3 regions of the Herbidospora sp. RD11066 genome follow, and region 3 is predicted to be linked to each of the others. Evidence: riboswitches for the same ligand, from Rfam matches in the RefSeq annotation. Region 3 holds a riboswitch; each other region holds the start of a gene.
What was found. Region 3 has a riboswitch for cyclic di-AMP ahead of ACYQ78_RS36865 (coiled-coil domain-containing protein). Riboswitches for the same ligand answer to the same signal wherever they lie in the genome.
Positions count from the first base shown of each region.

Region 1 (5,724 bases), on a different contig from region 3:
GGCCCGCGCGGCCTCGGGGTTCGCGAGCAGCTCGATCAGCGCGGCGGCGATCTCCCGGGTGGAGTCGCCGTCGACCACCAGCCCCGTCTCGCCGTGCCTGACCGCGTCGGGCGCGCCGCCGGAGGCGCCCGCGACCACGGGCAGCCCGCTGGCGGAGGCCTCCAGGTAGACGATGCCGAGCCCCTCGACGTCGAGCCCGCCGAGGCGGCTGCGGCAGGGCATCGCGAACACGTCTCCGGCGTCGTAGTAGGCGGGCAGGTCGCGGTCGGGCACCGGCCCGGTGAACCGGATGTCCCCGCGCCCCTTCGCCGCGCGCTCCAGCGCCGCCCGCCCCGGCCCGCCGCCGACCAGCAGAAGCTCTGCTTCCGGTACGGCCTGGGCCACCTCCGGCCACGCCTCGATCAGCCGGTCCTGTCCTTTCCTGGCGACCAGGCGGGACACGCAGACCACCACGGGCCGCTCCCCCAGCCCGAGCGCCTCGCGTATTCGCTTACCTCCGGCCCCCGGCCGGAACACCGAGGTGTCGACCCCCGGAGCGAGCCGGGTGAGCTTCCCCGCCGGGATGCGGGCCGTCAGGTGGCGCCGGGTGTAGTCGCCGAGATAGGTCACCACGTCGGCGTGCGCCCCGATGCGGCGCAGCAGCGTGCCCGCGAGCGGCAGCCGGGCCCACGACGCCTCGTGGCCGTGGGTCAGCATGACCACCCGCTCGGCCCCGGCCGCCCGCAGCGCCCCGCCGAGCAGCCCGAGCGGCGCGGCGGCCCCGAACACCACCGTCGACCCCGGCCGGATCAGCTCGCCCGCCCGCTTGGCCACGTCGCGCGTCGGCAGCATCAGGCTCGTCGGGTGACGCACCACGCGGTAGCCCTGCCGGGCGTCGAACTCGGCGCAGCCCTCCCAGCGAGGGGCGTACACGACCACGGAGGAGGCCGGGAGCCGGACGGCCAGGGCGTGCACGAACGACTGGATGCCGCCCGAGCGCGGCGGGAAGTCGTTGGTCACCACCACGACCCGCGTCACGGCACCCGCTGCCCGTGGAGCAGCCCCCACGACCGGGCCATCGCGATGCGCTGCGGCGCGGTCGGGTGGGAGGAGTAGAGGACGTACTCCAGAGGCGACGGGCTCAGGTCGGAGATGTTGCGGGTGGCCAGGTTGCGCTGCATCGCGGCGAACGTGACCGGGTCTTCGGTGAGCTGGAGGGCGTGGGCGTCGGCCCGCGCCTCGATGTGCCGGCTCACCAGGTTCTGGGCCGGCCCCGACAGCACCGTGCCGAGCGAGACGAGCCCGACCAGCAGCGCCGCCGCCCTCGGGTCGCCCAGCGACGGGACCCCGGTGCGGCGCCGCAGCAGGTTGCCCGCGACGAACAGCGCGCACGCCCCGAACGCGGCCCCCAGCGCTCCGACGAGGGTGCCGTGCAGGACGTCGTCGGTCTTGGCGTGGCCGAGCTCGTGGGCGACGATCAGCTCGATCTCCGGCTCGGGCACCTCGAGCAGCGTGTCGTAGACGACGATGCGCCGGGTCGCGCCGAACCCCGAGACGTAGGCGTTGAGCGCGGTCGTCCGCCGGGAGGCGTCGGCGACCAGCACGTCGTCGACCGGCACCCCGTCGCGGTCGGCCATCGCCAGCAGGCTCTTGCGGAGCTGCCCCTGCGGGAGCGGGGTGAAGTCGTTGAAGACGGGCTCGACCACGATCGGGTAGAGGAACGACAGCGCCAGCGTGAGCGTGAACGCGCCGATCGAGGCGGGGATCCACCAGCGGCGCGGCCACCGGCGGGCCAGCGCGATGACCACCACGACCATCACCGCCGCCAGCAGGAACTGGAGGGCGAAGTTCTTGAGCCGGTCGGCGGTCCAGGTGCCCCACGTCTGCGTCGAGAGCCCGTAGTCGCGCAGGATCGTCTCGAACCACATGCCGAGCGGCCAGCGGAGCACCAGCGACACCAGGTAGACCCCGGCCACCCCCGCTAGCGCCCGCACCCACCAGGGTCCCTTGAGGCGGCCGATGAGCCGCGCCCCGAGCGGGGTCGCGACCAGCACCCCGGCGATCACGAGCGTGATCCCGAGGGAGATGTACGACGGCGCGCTCGTCGCGGCGTCGAAGGCGTCGGCCCTGGCGATCTGGTCGGCGCCGAAGTCACGGACCGGATCGGGCGTCACCTCGGGCGCCCCGGCCGGCAGCGCGCGCCAGGGCGTGGTCAGCGCCACCACCGCGACGATCGCCACCCCGAGCCCGGCCAGACCCCAGGCCGCAGCTTTCATCCCCGTACGTTCCACTCCGCCTCCGGAACACTTCGTATCACGTAGTCGGCCCAGGCCGCGGTCAGCTCGGCCTCTCCGACGCCCAGCGTGCGCCGCAGCGCGGTGGCCGGATCGGCCTGGGCCGCGCGGTAGAGCGCGGTCAGTTTCGCCTCGCCGTAGCGCGCGGCGATGTAGCGGCAGGCGAGCCAGGCCTCCTGGTAGGCCTGGGGGACCCGCGCGCCCCCGGCGGTGAAGTCGGCCCGGGTCGGCAGTTCCCGCGGCGCCTGCGGGTCTGTGGCGAGCTCGGCTGCGACCGTCGCGGTCGGGAGGCCGCTGTCACGGTAGCCGACGTAGTCGGCGTAGCCCTCCACCAGCCACACGGGCATCTCAGGGCTCGTCGCGGCGCCGGTGGCCACGTGGGTGAGCTCGTGGGCCAGCACGATCACCCGTCCCTGGGGCGACAGCGAGGCCCAGTTCCCGGGTTCGATCACCACGAAGCCGGGGCCGGCCAGGGCGGCCATGCCGGTCACCGGGGCGGGCCGGGCGATCTCGGCGGCCCTCTCGGTCGTGGCGGGCGCGAGGACGGTCGCCTCCGGCGCGGAGCCCCAGACCCGCTTCACCGCCTCGGCGGCCCGCGCCGCCTGTGGGGCCAGCTCGGGAAAGCGTTCGTCGGCCGCCAGCACCTGGATGTGGCCCGTCCGCACGGCGAAGGGCCAGCTCTGGCCGTACAGGACCTTCGGGGGTTGCCCGGCGGACAGGACGGCCAGCAGCGCACCGACCGTGACCAGGAACCGCATGTCAACGGATACTACAAACGAAAACACCGCGGCCCCGCCCGCCGGGAAGGTGGCGGACGGGGCCGATCGGTACTTCGGACCGGGTTAGAACCCGGGCCGAACCGCGCCCACGAAGGTGCGCTTGCGGTAGGTGTCCAGCTTGTCGATCCGGACCCGCGAACCGGAGTTCGGGGAGTGGATCATCTTGCCGTGGCCGACGTACATGCCTACGTGGCCCCCGCCGCTGGTGAAAACGAGATCGCCCGGCTTCATCGCCTTCCAGCTGATCTTCTTCTTCACCGAGCTCTTCTGGGACCAGGTCGTACGGGGCAGTTTGACGCCCGCCTTGCGCCAGGCGAACTGGACCAGGCCGGAACAGTCGAACGAGCCGGGACCGGTGGCACCCCACCGGTAGGGGTCACCGATCTGCTTCTTCGCGATCGCGACCGCCTTGCCGGCCAGGACCCGCTGGCGCTGGGCCTTGCTCAGCTTCTTGACGCGCTTGGTCGACTTGCTCTTGGCCTGGCTCTTCGCGGCCGAGGGAGCGGCGGGCGCCGCCTCTCCCGAGACCGGGACCGCCGTGGTGTTCCTCGTGACGGTGACCGTCACCTCATCGGCCCGCGCGGGAGGCGCCGTGACCGCCCCGACCGAAGCCGTGAGCGCGACGCCGCCAAGGGAGAGGCGGGCGATGCGAGACAGACATGCGGGGGTTGTGGACAGGATTGCTCCTAGTGTCTTCCTCTGATGCCTACCGGGTTAGCTGACGGATTCGGGCAGGGAAGTCGCCCTACGGTGCGAAACGAGCACCGATTCACCCCTTGGCTCCTCTGGGGAACCTTTTGGGTCCCCGGCTCCATGCCTCCTGGCTGCATGGATTCGGCCGTGCCGCGGTGATGTGCGACACATGGATCTTTATTAAGACATCAGCGCCTTCGCGCCGGAGTCTCCCCGGACGGCATGGATTGCTCGTCGCGAGGCCAGAAGTTACCGACTCAGCCATAAGTCGGCAAAGTTTTGGAGAAAGATAAAGATCAGATAAACTCGCGCGCTATTCGAAAACGCCTGCATATGGCGGGATTTCAGGGGTTGATGTGACTCTCGTCACACCCCTTGGCGCACAACATGAAAAAAGCCCCACAAGTGACGCAAGACACACTAAGGACGAACGGCCTTGTCGGGGTTGTACTGGGCCAGCGGCGTGATCTTCACGACGTCACCGGTCTGCGGCGCGTGGACCACCGAACCCTGTCCGGTATAGAGCCCGACGTGTCCGAAACCGCTGTGCCAGACGAGGTCGCCGGCCTGCAGGTCGCTGATCGGCACCTGGCGGTTCTTGCCCCAGGCCCACTGCTCGTAGCTGGTACGTGGCAGGCTGACCCCACCGGCCCGCCAGGAGGCCTGGACGAGCCCGGAGCAGTCCCACGAGCCGGGGCCGGTGCCGCCGTAGCGGTAGGGCTTGCCGATCTGGGCGAAGGCGAAGTCGAGCGCGGCTCGGGCGTTGCCGGAGGCGGGGCCCGAGTAGACCTGGCCGGTGCTCTGCGGGTTACCCGGGTTGAAGGCGCCCAGTTCGCGGAGGACCTTCATCTGCTCGTCGACCATCTTGTCGGTCTTCTTCTTCTTGGCCGCCAGGTCGGCGCGGATCTCGGTGTCCTCCTCGAGGGCCGCCTTGAGCTGGTCGCGCTGGTCCTTCAGGCCCTTGATGGCGCCTTCGTACTCGCTGAGGAGGAGCTTCCTGCTGGTGGCGAGCTGGTTGAGGATCGCCATGCCGCTGAGCGCGATCTGGGGGTTCGGGTTGCCGAACATGCCGGACATGCTCCGCAGGTCGCCCGTCTGGTAGCTGGAGACCGCCAGCCCCACCACGTCGACCCGGAGGGTCTCGACGCGGACGTTCTGCTTCTTGAAGGAGGTGTTGATCAGTCCGTACTTCTTCTTGGACTTCTTGTACTTCTCGTTGGCCTGGTTGTAGTCCTCGACCAACTGGTCGGCCTGCTTGTTCAGCTTCGCGAGCTTCGCCTTCGCCTGGGGGATGGTCGGCTTCGGATCGGCCGCCGCTCCCGCGATCGGAAGAAGCAGAACGAACGCCGCAAAACCAGCCACGGCCGGTACCCGCCCACGCACGCCCGAAACCCCCTCCATACCGGACAGACCTGGGTCGGGACTTTACTCAGAGGAACAAGTAGCCTCAACCGATTCGCAAGTATTCACGCAGGTCATCACGGTTGGCAACGGAATGATCACGCACGGCCAAGACGCCGGAGGAGCAGGACGGAAGGAACGGGACGAGCGCCCATCTTTCGGACAGACACCCCGACCTCCCGGTCGGACGACACGACGGCGATCGCACGGCCCTGCGGCTCGATCTGGACCATCTGCCGGATGAGATCGTCGGCTATCTGACCGGGCGCGCTGAACGCCACCCGCACCCCCCGCGGTGCCGACACCTGTACAGGACCGTCGAGCTCGGCGCCGTCGAACACGCACGTGATCTCGACCCGCACCTGGACGGCCAGCCCGCCGAGCCCGGTCAGCAGGCGTTGCCGCTGGTCGGCGAGGGTGAGAGTGCCGTAACCCGACTTGGTCACGTTGTAGCCGTCGATGATCAGGTGGAGGTTCGGTATCGCGAGGAGCTGGTCGAGCAGCTGCGGGTCGTCGTCGGCCAGCGCGCGGGCCGGCACGTCGCGGACCGAGGGGGCGGTGCCGCTGACGGCGGTGAC
Region 1 is NZ_BAAGDO010000001.1:500,124-505,847, reverse strand. Features, by position in the region: gene ACYQ78_RS02300 (glycosyltransferase family 4 protein) at 1-1,017, opposite strand, end outside; gene ACYQ78_RS02295 (M48 family metallopeptidase) at 1,014-2,255, opposite strand; gene ACYQ78_RS02290 (gluzincin family metallopeptidase) at 2,252-3,031, opposite strand; gene ACYQ78_RS02285 (C40 family peptidase) at 3,116-3,619, opposite strand; cyclic di-AMP (ydaO/yuaA leader) riboswitch at 3,741-3,902, opposite strand; gene ACYQ78_RS02280 (C40 family peptidase) at 4,166-5,107, opposite strand; gene ACYQ78_RS02275 (NYN domain-containing protein) at 5,245-5,724, opposite strand, start outside.
Region 1: linked by a shared signal. The riboswitch ahead of ACYQ78_RS02285 (C40 family peptidase) and the one ahead of ACYQ78_RS36865 (coiled-coil domain-containing protein) in region 3 are both predicted to bind cyclic di-AMP.

Region 2 (5,724 bases), on a different contig from region 3:
GTCTGACCTGGGCCTTCGCCGACGGATGGACCGTCACTCGGCGGGAGGTCACCCACTGGACCAGCCGCCCCGGCACGCTCATCGCCGGGCTGCTGTTCCCCGTCATGATCGTGCTGCTGTTCGCCTACCTGCTGGGCGGGGGGATCGAGGTCCCCGGCGGGGGCTACCGCGAGTTCCTCATGCCGGGCATGTTCGCCCTGACCATGGTCTTCGGCCTGGAGGGCACGTTCACGGCGATCGGCAACGACGTCACCAAGGGCGTCACCGACCGGTTCCGCTCACTGCCGATGGCCTCATCCGCGGTGGTGTCGGGGCGGGCGGCGGCCGACATGCTGACCTCGGTGCTGTCGCTGGCGGTGCTGATCGTCTGCGGGCTGGCCGTCGGCTGGAGCGCGCACAACGGGTTCGGCGACGCCCTGGCGGCGGTCGGGCTGCTGCTGTGGCTGCGCTTCTCGCTGCTCTGGATGGGCATCTGGCTCGGGCTGAAGATCCGCAACCCGGAGGCCGTGATGGCGATCCAGATCCTGGTGTGGCCGATCGGCTTCCTGTCCAGCGCGATCACCTCACCGGAGACGATGCCGGGCTGGCTGGGCGTGATCGCCGACTGGAACCCGCTGTCGTCGACGGCGGCGGCGACCCGGGAGCTGTTCGGCAACCCGGGCTGGGCCAACGACACGTGGGCGGCGGCGCACGCGGTCGAACTGGCGCTGGCCTGGCCGCTGGTGATCACGGCGGTGTTCGCGCCGCTGTCGGTCCGCGCCTACCGGAACCTGTCCCGTTAGGTGCCGCCAGTGCGGGGGCCGTACAGGCCTTCAAGCTGGTATTCCAGGCTCTCTGTCGTGGTGAAGCAGGCGAACAAGGGATGGTGCAGGGGGTCGTCCGTGTTGAGTTCGAGCGCGTGCGCCGCGCGTTTGGACGCGTGGATGATACGTATCGGCTGCTGTGCGTCCGGGACAGGCCGCGCCCCTTGGGTCTCGTCCACATCCATGATCGTCAATTGCCAGCGGACAATGGACGTAAGCCGTTTGCCCATTACAGGCAGAAGGCGGGCCAGGTGCGTGGACAGCGGCGGATCGTCGGGGCGTGCGACCAGGTAGTCGTTGAGCCAGTTGCCGGTTTCGGTGCACCAGGTTCCACCGGCCAGCTCGGCGGTCCACCCGGCGAAGCACATCCCCTGAGGAGAGCGCCAGCTCTGCGGCGCGTGGGAAATCGGGCCGATGGCCGCGTCCGGGCCGGGCAGGGTCTTGATGAAGTCGAGCACTGCCCAGGCCAGCACGCCTCCTCTCTGTCCGGACAGGTCGGGTCGGGTGACTGCGCGGGTCATGGGCTGCCCTTTCTTCGCGTGGGGCAGGTGCCTACCGCCATATCCGCCCCAGCCCCCACCGGCGTTACCGGGCTCCGTGTTCCGGTCTAATTGAAGGAGTGTTCCGGTCGGGCCGGGTGGGACCATCCCCTCTCGTTAGGCTGACCGGTATGTCACACGAGTTCGAAGTCCGTGAGGAAATCGTCCTGCCCGCGTCTCCTGATGAGGTGTGGGAGGCGATCGCGACCGGCCCGGGCATCGACTCGTGGTTCATGGGCGCCAACGATCTGGAGCCGGGCGTCGGCGGGGCGGGGCGGCTGACGGTGGCCGGGTTCACCACCCATTCGGCCGTCACCGGATGGGAGCCGGGTGAGCGGCTGGCCTACGAGAGCGAGAAGGCCGCCGACGGGTCGTTCATGGCGTTCGAATATCTGCTGGAGGGCCGCGAGGGCGGGAGCACCGTCCTGCGGTTCGTCCACAGTGGGGTGCTGACCGGCGACTGGGAGGACCAGTACGACGCCCTGTCCGTGGGCGACGGCCTCTACCTGCGCAAACTCCACGCCTATCTGACGCACTTCCCGGGCGTGACCGCCGATTACGCGCTGTTCGAGATCGGCCGCCCCACCCCCGATGCCGCGAGGATGTGGGCGGCCTTTCTCGACGCCTTCTCCCTGGGGCAGCCACCGGAGAAGGGCCGCGTCAGCGTTCCCGGGCTGAACCCCGACGACGCGCAGGTCGTGTTCGCCGAGGCGGGGTTCCTGTGTGTGGTGACCGCGACGTCGCTGTTCACGCTCGTCCACGGCTACCGCGACGCCGTCGTCGCGGAGCACCACGCGTTTCCCGGGGAGATTCCCGAGGCTCAGGCCGTGGCGGCCTGGCAGAGCTGGCTGGGGTCGATCTAGCCCGTGTCGATTTAGCCGGTGTAGACGGGGTAGCCGTAGCCGACGACGTCCGCCGACTGGCGTTCGCGCACTTCGACGGCGCCGTTGCCGGTGTTGCCCTCGACGGTCTCGATGGTGCCGTCGCCGTTGTCCTTGACGACGAAGCCGACGTGCTGGATGTCGTGGATGTTCTTGCCGCCGTTCCAGTCGAAGAAGACGACCGCGCCGGGCACGGGGGCGGTGCCCCAGCGGTTGTTCTGCTCGAACCATTCGGCGTGGCGGACGGTGTAGGCGTCCTCGCCCATGACGGGGCTGATGCCGAGCTGGTCGCCGACCCAGCTGACGAACATGTCGCACCAGGGGGCGTTCGCATAGGCGAAGCGGTTGCCGCCGTCCCGCAGGACGGTCTCGCCGGCGCGCTCGGAGTTCATGTACCAGTCGTGGAACTTGGTTCCGCCGCCGTACATGTTCTCGCTGACGCCGACCTGGCTCTTGGCGAGGTGGAGCACCTGCTGGGCGCTGACCTTCGGCAGTCGCTTGGCGACCTCCAGCAGAGGGCTGTAGGCCAGGGCGACACCTCCGGGTGCCGCTCCCGCGGGGGCGGCGGCTTCGGCGTGGGCGACGGCGGGGGTGAGGTCGACGGCGGCGATGGTGCCGCCGGTGACCATGGTCGACGTCAGTACGCCGGAGAGCAGGACAGCGCGAATTCCAGGTTTGGGGGCTCGCATGGGTGGGGTTGACTCCTTGCTTCCATGCGCCTACCGGGTTAGCTGACGGATTCGGGCGTGGAAGCCGCCCTACGGCCTGTCCTGAGGGGAGGTTCAGGCCGATTCACCCCAGAGGACCCGGTGTGTGCTTGGTGATCGGGAGAGGGATCACCGGGTCCTCGCTGGTTCCCCGGTTCCGCGCGGGGCGCGCGGATTCGGCGATCTCTAGTTGTCGTCCTTAGGCGGCCGACCTGCAGTTATGCAGGTCACACCGCCTCGAGTTCCCCAGAAGGTAGTACAACTCCTAAAAACGGTCAAACTTGGACAATCAACTCAGTGGGGGAGTAACGTCAGCGCCACCCGTCGGGGTCGACGCCGCCGGGCACCGGACCGGGCGGCCCGTAGGGCTCCCGGGTGAAGACGAACGTGTTGAGATCGAGGTGGACACCCTCGCCGGTGGTGACCACGCGCAGCGTCTCGCCGGCGTAGTAGCCGTCGAGGCCGAGCCAGGTGCCGTCGGCGAGCGCGGCGAACCGGGAGGCGCGGCCGGTCTCGCCCACGGGCGCCAGCGCCAGGCCCCGGCCGGGCAGCGCGCGCATGACGTAGGCGGCCGGTCCCCAGTACCAGGGGCCGGTGAGGGCCAGCAGGTCGTCGTCGATCGGCGCGGGCCGCCATTCGGCCGGCAGCGGCGGCTCGTGGGCGTCGAGAATGTCGAGCAGGTCGCCGGTCAGGGCGTTGCCGCGCACGCCGCTGGTGGTGTTGGCCAGGAACAGCACGCCCACCCCGTCGCCGGGGTCGGTGTAGACGGTGGCCAGGAAGCCGGGCATCGACCCGGTGTGCCCGGCCAGCCGCCGCCCGTTGTGGCGGCGCACCTGCAATCCCAGGCCGTAGCCGGACGTCCACGCCGGACCGTCTTCGATCGTGGCGGGCTCGCGCATCTCGGCCATCGTGGCCGGGCGCAGGATCCCGGCGCCGTCGCCGCCGACGAAGACCGCCCAGCGGGCCAGGTCGGCCGGGGTGCACCAGAACTGCCCGGCCGGCGCCAGCGCGACGGCGTCGTGCTCGGGTTCGGGCAGCAGCACGTCGGCCCACGGGTGCACGGCGTATCCGGTCGCGTGCGGGGCGCGCGGCCGCTCGGTCGTGTCGCGCATGCCCAGGGGATGCAGAACCTCCTCCTGGACGATGTCCGCCCACCCCCGGCCCCTCTTGCGCGCGACCACCTCGCCGAGGAAGCCGAAACCGATGTTGGAGTAGTGGAAGCGCCGCCCCGGGCGGTGGCGGTTGGTCATCGGGTCGAGCATGGCCACCAGGTCGGCCATCGGCACGCCGGGGGTGCGCTCCCACCACGGCCCTGGCGGCTCGGCCGTCAGGCCGGAGGTGTGCGACAGCAGCTGGGCGATCGTCACCTCGCCCGACGGGGTGCCCGGCAGGTGCTTGTCGAGGGGGTCGAGCAGGTCGAGGAGCCCTTCGTCGCGCAGCCGCATGATCATGACGGCGACCATGCTCTTGGTGATCGACCCGATCCTGAACTGGGTGGAGGCGGTCGGTGGGGCGTCCCCCACGCGGCCCCGGTAGCCGGACCAGATCAGCTCTCCGCCGCGGGTCAGGACGACCGCCAGGGCGGGGATGCGCGCGGTGGCCTGCTCGGTGGCCACGCGTAGCGCGAGGGCACGCGCCGTACTCTCCAAGACCATGGGGTCAGGCTATGGTCTACGCTCTGGCGCGTGGAATCGGGCTCCGTGATCGAAGCCGTCCTCGAACGGATCACCTACGCCAACGAGGAGACCGGCTACACCATCGCGCGGGTGGCCACCGAGCGGTCGGGCACCGACCTGCTCACGGTGGTGGGCCCGCTGCTGGGTGCGCAGCCGGGCGAGTCGCTGCGGCTGACCGGCCGCTGGACCGCCCATCCGCGGTACGGCAGGCAGTTCGAGGTCTGGTCGTACACCACCGTGCTCCCGGCGACGATCGCCGGCATCCAGCGCTATCTGGGCTCGGGGCTGATCAAGGGGATCGGGCCGAAGATGGCCGAGCGCATCACGATCCACTTCGGCGTCGACACCCTGCGCGTCATCGAGGAGGAGCCCAAGCGCCTGGTCGAGGTGCCGGGGCTGGGGCCCAAGCGGACCAAGCTGATCGCGGCCGCGTGGGAGGAGCAGAAGGTCATCAAAGAGGTGATGATCTTCCTGCAGGGGGTGGGCGTCTCCACGTCCATCGCGGTCCGGATCTTCAAGGAGTACGGCGACACCTCCATCGACGTCGTGCGCGCCGAGCCCTACCGGCTGGCCGACGACGTGTGGGGCATCGGCTTCAAGACCGCCGACACCATCGCCCAGGCGGTCGGCATCGCGGCCGACAGCCCCGAGCGGGTCAAGGCGGGCCTGCGCTACACCCTGTCCCAGGCCGCCGACGACGGCCACGTCTACCTTCCGGCGCCGAACCTGGTCGCCGACGCCGTCAAGATCCTCGGCCTGGAGCCAGATCTGGTCTCCCGCTGCCTCGACGAACTGGTCGTCGAGGAGGGGGTCGTCCGCGAGGAGATCCCGGTGACCGAGGGGACCGTCCCGGCGATCTACCTGGTGCCCTTCCACCGCGCCGAACGCTCGCTGGCCACCACGGTGCTGGGGCTGCTGCACTCCTCCCGCGACCGGCTGAAGGTCTTCGAGGACGTCGACTGGACGACCGCGCTGACCTGGCTTAAGACCCAGACCGGCGCCAACCTGGCCCGGGAGCAGGACCAGGCGGTGCGGCTGGCGCTGACCGAGAAGGTCGCGGTGCTGACCGGCGGGCCCGGCTGCGGCAAGAGCTTCACCGTCCGCTCGATCGTCACCCT
Region 2 is NZ_BAAGDO010000002.1:398,760-404,483, reverse strand. Features, by position in the region: gene ACYQ78_RS08390 (ABC transporter permease) at 1-782, shown strand, start outside; gene ACYQ78_RS08385 (hypothetical protein) at 779-1,324, opposite strand; gene ACYQ78_RS08380 (SRPBCC family protein) at 1,474-2,205, shown strand; gene ACYQ78_RS08375 (CHAP domain-containing protein) at 2,217-2,912, opposite strand; cyclic di-AMP (ydaO/yuaA leader) riboswitch at 2,925-3,122, opposite strand; gene ACYQ78_RS08370 (serine hydrolase domain-containing protein) at 3,242-4,585, opposite strand; gene recD2 (SF1B family DNA helicase RecD2) at 4,616-5,724, shown strand, end outside.
Region 2: linked by a shared signal. The riboswitch ahead of ACYQ78_RS08375 (CHAP domain-containing protein) and the one ahead of ACYQ78_RS36865 (coiled-coil domain-containing protein) in region 3 are both predicted to bind cyclic di-AMP.

Region 3 (5,724 bases):
GAGCCGCCCGTCGTCACCGGCGATGCACCGGCGGCCGAGGAAGAACTCGTTCTCCAGGTGGTGGACGACCGGCAGGATCGCCGACCGGCGGTAGGCGGCGGTGCGGCCGGACAGGCAGGCCACGCCACCACGGCTGCCCATGGCCGGCACGTAGTCGTAGTAGCGCAGGTTGACCAGCCAGTCGGCGATGCGACGCCAGACGCTGGTGGTGCGCTGGAACACGTTCTGCTGAGTGCCGACGCCACCGACCTGGGGGTCCTCGAACGGCATCTGCACCGCGTCGAGGAGACCCGGCTCCCACCAGGTGTCGGAGTCGGCGAACACCACGATGTCGCCGCGGGCGGCCCTGATGCCGACCCCCAGCGCCGAGCGCTTGCCCGAGTGTTCGTAAATGAGCACGCGCAGCCGGGGGTCGTTGACCTCCCGGAGCTTCGCGTGACATTCGGTGTCCGCGATGTCGACGACGATGATCACTTCACCGGGGTTCTGGGAGAGCCAGCTCTCCAGACACCGGACCAGGATCTCCGCGTCCTCACGGAAGGACGGCACCACGACAGAAACGGAGGCGCGGTAACCGTTGACGACGGGCTTGGCCAGCCGGGACAGCACGACCCGGTAGACCCACAACCCCCATACGAGAGCACCGGCCAGGCCCAGCGGGACGATGTCCCGCCAGCTGCCGTTGGCGCTCGATCTCACCAGCCATTCATAGGCGGTATCGAGCCAACTCATGAATCAGACCCCACGACCTTGTTCTCCTGAGCTTTTTCGCACGCGAAAGAACGCCCCGAGTCGTTCCGGGAATCTCAGGAAATGAGATGACCGGCGGAGCTCACTTTTTGTTCGGCTTTAACGTCAACTTCGGACATCGAAGTCAATTAGAAGGTCGGGCCCCTAGGAAGGGGTGAACCCGACTGCCGAGCCGAGACGGCGGGCCCGGTGACCGCGGGCCGGGGAAAAATCAGCGGATCTCACGCTGGTCCTCTCGCGTGGCATGGGAGGGAGATAGTCGGGATCCGCGCCCGTCCGACTGCGAAGAGTCACAGCTGGAACAGGTGCCACAACGGTCCCGAGGTGTACCGTTCCATAAGCTAATTTCGGGATAAGTCGGTGTCAACGGTGCTGTCGTTGAAACTTTTATCTGTAGTGATGGAGTGGCGCAAGGTAAACATGATGCGAAGTCCGTCTTCCCAGGTGGGGTGGGGTAGGAGCTCCAGGTTGGGGGGTTCCTGCACAGTTCCGAGGGTGGTCGTCCGCAGCAGAATTCACATGCGTGTAACCAGGCCTCCGAAAAACGCTGAAACATGATCGTTATGAAACTCGGTAAACCTTCGGGCGCTTCTGCAAATGATCACTTACTTCGGGTTCCGAAGGATGATCACGCGGGTGTGCGAACCGCGGGGGCTGGGCGCGCACACCCGCGTGATCGTGGGTGGGGCAGTTGGTCTGTGGGGGCCGGTGGGGTGTTCGGTGAGGTTTGAGGGGTTTGTGGTCCCATGGTATTCGCAGGGTAGTCGTGCTACCTGAGAACTCCCTGGGTGGGGGCCGGGTGGCCCGCCGGCCGTGGGCTATTTTGCGGTCTTCGCGGGGGTGAGTGGATCAGAACATCGAGATGTGTACGTGGTCGTAATGGTTGGCGGTGTTGCCGCCCCGGTTGCTCATGAACCGCCAGCCGGTGCCGCTGTTGATGCGCTGGCGCCAGATGACGTACTTCACGCCGAGCTTGGTGCGGTTCTTCAGCGCCCAGGCGGCCAGCGAGTCACCCAGCGCCTGGGCCGCGCCGGTCGCCATCGCGCCGCCGGTGGTCATCATGAAGTCGCAGGCGCGGCCGAGCGGGTGCTCGCCGCTGGTGTCGACGCGGAAGCAGCCGATGGTGTTGCTCAGCTTGAAGGCCGACTTGGCCTCCTCACGCATCAGGCGGGTGCGGGCGGTGATGTTGTCGGCGCCGGTCGGCAGCTCGGGCGCCCAGCCGCCGTTGGTGAGCTTGCCGGGGGCGAGGGGGATCAGGTCGTCGAGCTTGTCCTTGATGTCGCCGATCAGCCCTTCGGCCTCCTTACGGCGCTTCTCGATGTCCTTCGACTTCTCGTCGATCTGGACGACCAGGGCTTTGGCCTCGGCCACCGCCTGGGCCTGCGCCTGTTCCTTCTGCTTGTAGTTGCGCACGATCGCGGCCTGCTCGTTGCCGAGCTGCCGGGCGAGCGGCGACACACCCACACCGGGCGGCAGCAGGACCCCGCCGTTGCCGGGGATCGACTGGTAGCTCATGCTGGCCAGCCGGGCCATCTCGCGCTGGGCCACCGCGAACTCCTCTTTCGCCTTCGCCAGCTTCGCCTGGACCGCCTTCTGGGCCGTCTTCGCCTTGGCGAGGTCCTCACGCGCCGCGTGATACTGCTCGATCAGCGAGTTGACCTTCTTGTCGAGGCTGGTGAGCTGCTTGCGCAACTGATCGGCGTCGGGCTTGGGGGCCGCGGTCGCGGGGCCGGGGGTCAGCACGGCCACGAGGGCGGCGACGAGGACCACCACCGGCAACGGGAGCGACCGGTGAGTGCGACGGGGCGACGTGGCGGGCAGCGCCCACTCCTCTCCTAGCGCCTGCCGGGTTAGCTGACGGATTCGGGCGGAGGAGCCCGGGCGCTCGGCGGCGCCTTCACCCCAGGTTCTGGTGGGTCCCCGGCTCCCGGGCGACACGCCCGGGATTAGGCAGGTCCGCCGAGGTCTCGGCGGGGCTGGTGTGGATAGTAGTGGCAAAGAAGAGACAACTGCTACTCAAAGTTGCAGCCTGATGGATATCAGTCTGTTATGTGGCGTTCCATCTTTCCCGATGCGTCCCTGAGCATGGCGGCGGCCTCTTCCGGGAGGACGTCGTTCACGAAGGCCCCCATACCCGACTCGGATCCCGCCAGGTACTTCAGCTTCGCCGGCGCCCTCCTGATGCTGAAGAGCTCCATGTGCACGTACGCCACCTCCCTCCCGAACCGGACCGGCGCCTGGTGCCAGGCGGCGACATAGGGCATGCGCACCCCGAACAGCCCGTCGAGGGCCCGCAGTACCCCGGTGTAGAGCGGCCCGAACGCCGCCCGCTCCTCCGGAGTGAGCGACGGCAGGTCGGGCGCCTGCCGGTGGGGATAGAGGTGCACCTCGAACGGATACCGGGCGGCTCTCGGGACGAAGGCCGTCCAGTGGTCGTTCGTGGCGACCACCCGCTCCCCGGCACGCTCCTCCGCCACCACGGTGGCGAGAGAGCCTGGCCGGGCGACGGTGAGCATCCGCCGGGAGCGGGGTGTCACATAGGGATACGCATAGATCTGCCCATGCGGATGGGGCAAAGTGATGCCGATTTCCTCGCCCCGGTTCTCGAAGCAGAAGACCTGCTCGACGCCGTCGAGTCTGCCCAGCTCAAGGGTGCGGTCGACCCAGGCGTCCATCACCAGATCGGCCCGTTCCGGTGAGAGGTCGGCGAAGGAGGCGTGGTGGTCGTCGGTGAAGCAGACCACCTCGCAGCGCCCGATGGGGCCGCTGAACGAGGGGAACCGGTTCTCGAACACGGCCACGTCGTAGGCCGAGGGGAGTTCCGACCAGGGGCGCCCGGGGCAGAGCGGGCACTCCTCGGGCGGGGGGAGATGGGTGCGGGTCTGCCGGTGACCGGCCATGGCGACCCACTCGTCGAGCACCGGGTCGTGCCGCAGCTCCGAGGGCGCGGGGCGGGGCGGCAGGTCGCGGGGGTCCTTGGCCGAGTGGTCTCGGGGGGCGAGGTCGAAATAGATGAGCTCCCGGCCGTCGGCCAGGTGGGTGAGGTGACGCTTCATTTAGGGTTCCGCGACGATCAGCTCGCCGACGTGCGCGGCGAGTTCCTCACGGGCCTCCTTGTCCAGGCCGGAATCGGTGACGAGAACGTTGGCCCGGTCGAGCCGGGCGATGGTGGAGATGCCGACGGTGCCCCACTTGGTGTGGTCGGCCAGCACGACGAGCTGCTGCGCGGCGGCCACCAGCTCGCGGTCGGTCTCGGCCTCCAGCAGGTTGGGGGTGGTGAACCCGGCCCGCGCGTTCATGCCGTGCACACCGAGCACGAGGGTGTCGACGTTGAGCGACCGGATCGCCTGCACCGCGATCGGCCCGACGAGGGCGTCGGACGGGGTGCGGACACCGCCCACCAGGACGACCGTCTGGTCGGGCCGCCCGGCGCGGTGGAAGACCTCGGCCACCCGCACCGAATTGGTGATGAGGGTCAGGTCGGCGACGTCGACGAGATGGTGGGCGAACGTCCAGGTCGTGGTGCCGGCCGACAGGGCGACCGCGCTGCCCGGCCGGATCAGGTGGGCGGCGGCGCGGGCGACCGCCTCCTTCTCGGGCTGCTGCCGCACCGACTTGGCGGCGAACCCCGGCTCCTCGGTCGACCCGGGCCCGGCGACGGTGGCCCCGCCGTGCACCTTCTCTATGAGGCCGCGGTCGGCCAGCGCCTCGAGGTCGCGCCGGATCGTCATGTCGGAGACGCCCAGGTCGCGGACGAGGTCGGCGACCCGCACCCCGCCCATGCGCCGGACCCGTTCGAGGATCGCCTGCTGCCGTTGCTGCGCCAGCATCGCCCCTCCTCCTCAACACGTTCCAACAAATCATCTCATAGAAGATGTTGGATCGTGGTGGGAGGAGGTCAGTGGGCCTGCCGTCCCCAGGCGGCCAGCAGCCGCGTCTGCGGGTCGGAGTCCTCCGGCACCGGCACGTGTCCGCCGATGATGCCGGAGCTGCGGTAACCCTCCTCGCTGTCGGCGAACCAGTCGGCGCACATCGAGACGAGTTCCGGGTCGAGCCGGTCGGCCACGCCGATGGCGTTCGACAGGTCCCAGGTGTGGATGAGGGCGTCGGCGAACAGTTCGGTGACGTACTCACGTCCGGAGACGTCGCCGAACGACAGGTGCACGGTCCGGTCGAGCACGCCTTCCGCGGAGGCGGCGGTGATGGCGGCGTGGGCGGCGAAGTCGAACGCCTTGAAGGCGTCGTCGCCGAGGAGGTCGCCGTCGAAGACGTCGCCCACTTCGGCCATGCTGCGGCCGGCGAGCAGTTCGGGAGCCCAGAGCGACTCGTAGACGAGGTGGTTGACGAGGGCGTGCACGTCCCAGTCGACACACGGTGTCCGCAGGTCCCACTGGCCGGGCTTGATGAGGTGGACGCGCGTACCGAAGGCGTCCAGGGCCCGGCGGTAGGCGTCTGCGATTCCGATCGTCACATTTCGACGGTAACCCGAACGGGAGCCCACGTCATGGGGCTTCGGACGGAAGTGACAATTTAGGGCATTTCTGGCGCAGCGGGTGGGACGATCATCTGTTTCTTGCCTGTCACCAGCAACCACGCGGGCAGAATCGTCACACAGGCCACGGGAATCAGCGCCACCTCGCCGACGACCGCCACCGCCGCGAACAGGCTCAGCCACCCCTGCTGCGTGATCGCCAGCACGAACCCCAGCACCCCCGACGTCAGCGCCAACGAGAGCGGCACCGCCGGAACCAGCGTGTGGACGGCCACGCCCAGGGCGACGCCCATGAAGATGGCCGGGAAGATCCGCCCGCCCCGGAACCCGCAGGTCGCCGCCACTGTCAGCGCCACCAGCTTCACCACGAGCACCAGGATGACCGTGCCCACGGCGTAGTGCCCCTGGATCAGTTCCCCCGCCTGGGTCAGCCCTTTGAACAGGGACACCTCGCCGCCGAGAACCCCCAGGCCACCGAGGAT
Region 3 is NZ_BAAGDO010000014.1:176,837-182,560, forward strand. Features, by position in the region: gene ACYQ78_RS36860 (glycosyltransferase family 2 protein) at 1-732, opposite strand, end outside; gene ACYQ78_RS36865 (coiled-coil domain-containing protein) at 1,600-2,520, opposite strand; cyclic di-AMP (ydaO/yuaA leader) riboswitch at 2,576-2,713, opposite strand; gene ACYQ78_RS36870 (galactose-1-phosphate uridylyltransferase) at 2,790-3,806, opposite strand; gene ACYQ78_RS36875 (DeoR/GlpR family DNA-binding transcription regulator) at 3,807-4,580, opposite strand; gene ACYQ78_RS36880 (TIGR03086 family metal-binding protein) at 4,649-5,221, opposite strand; gene ACYQ78_RS36885 (ion channel protein) at 5,281-5,724, opposite strand, start outside.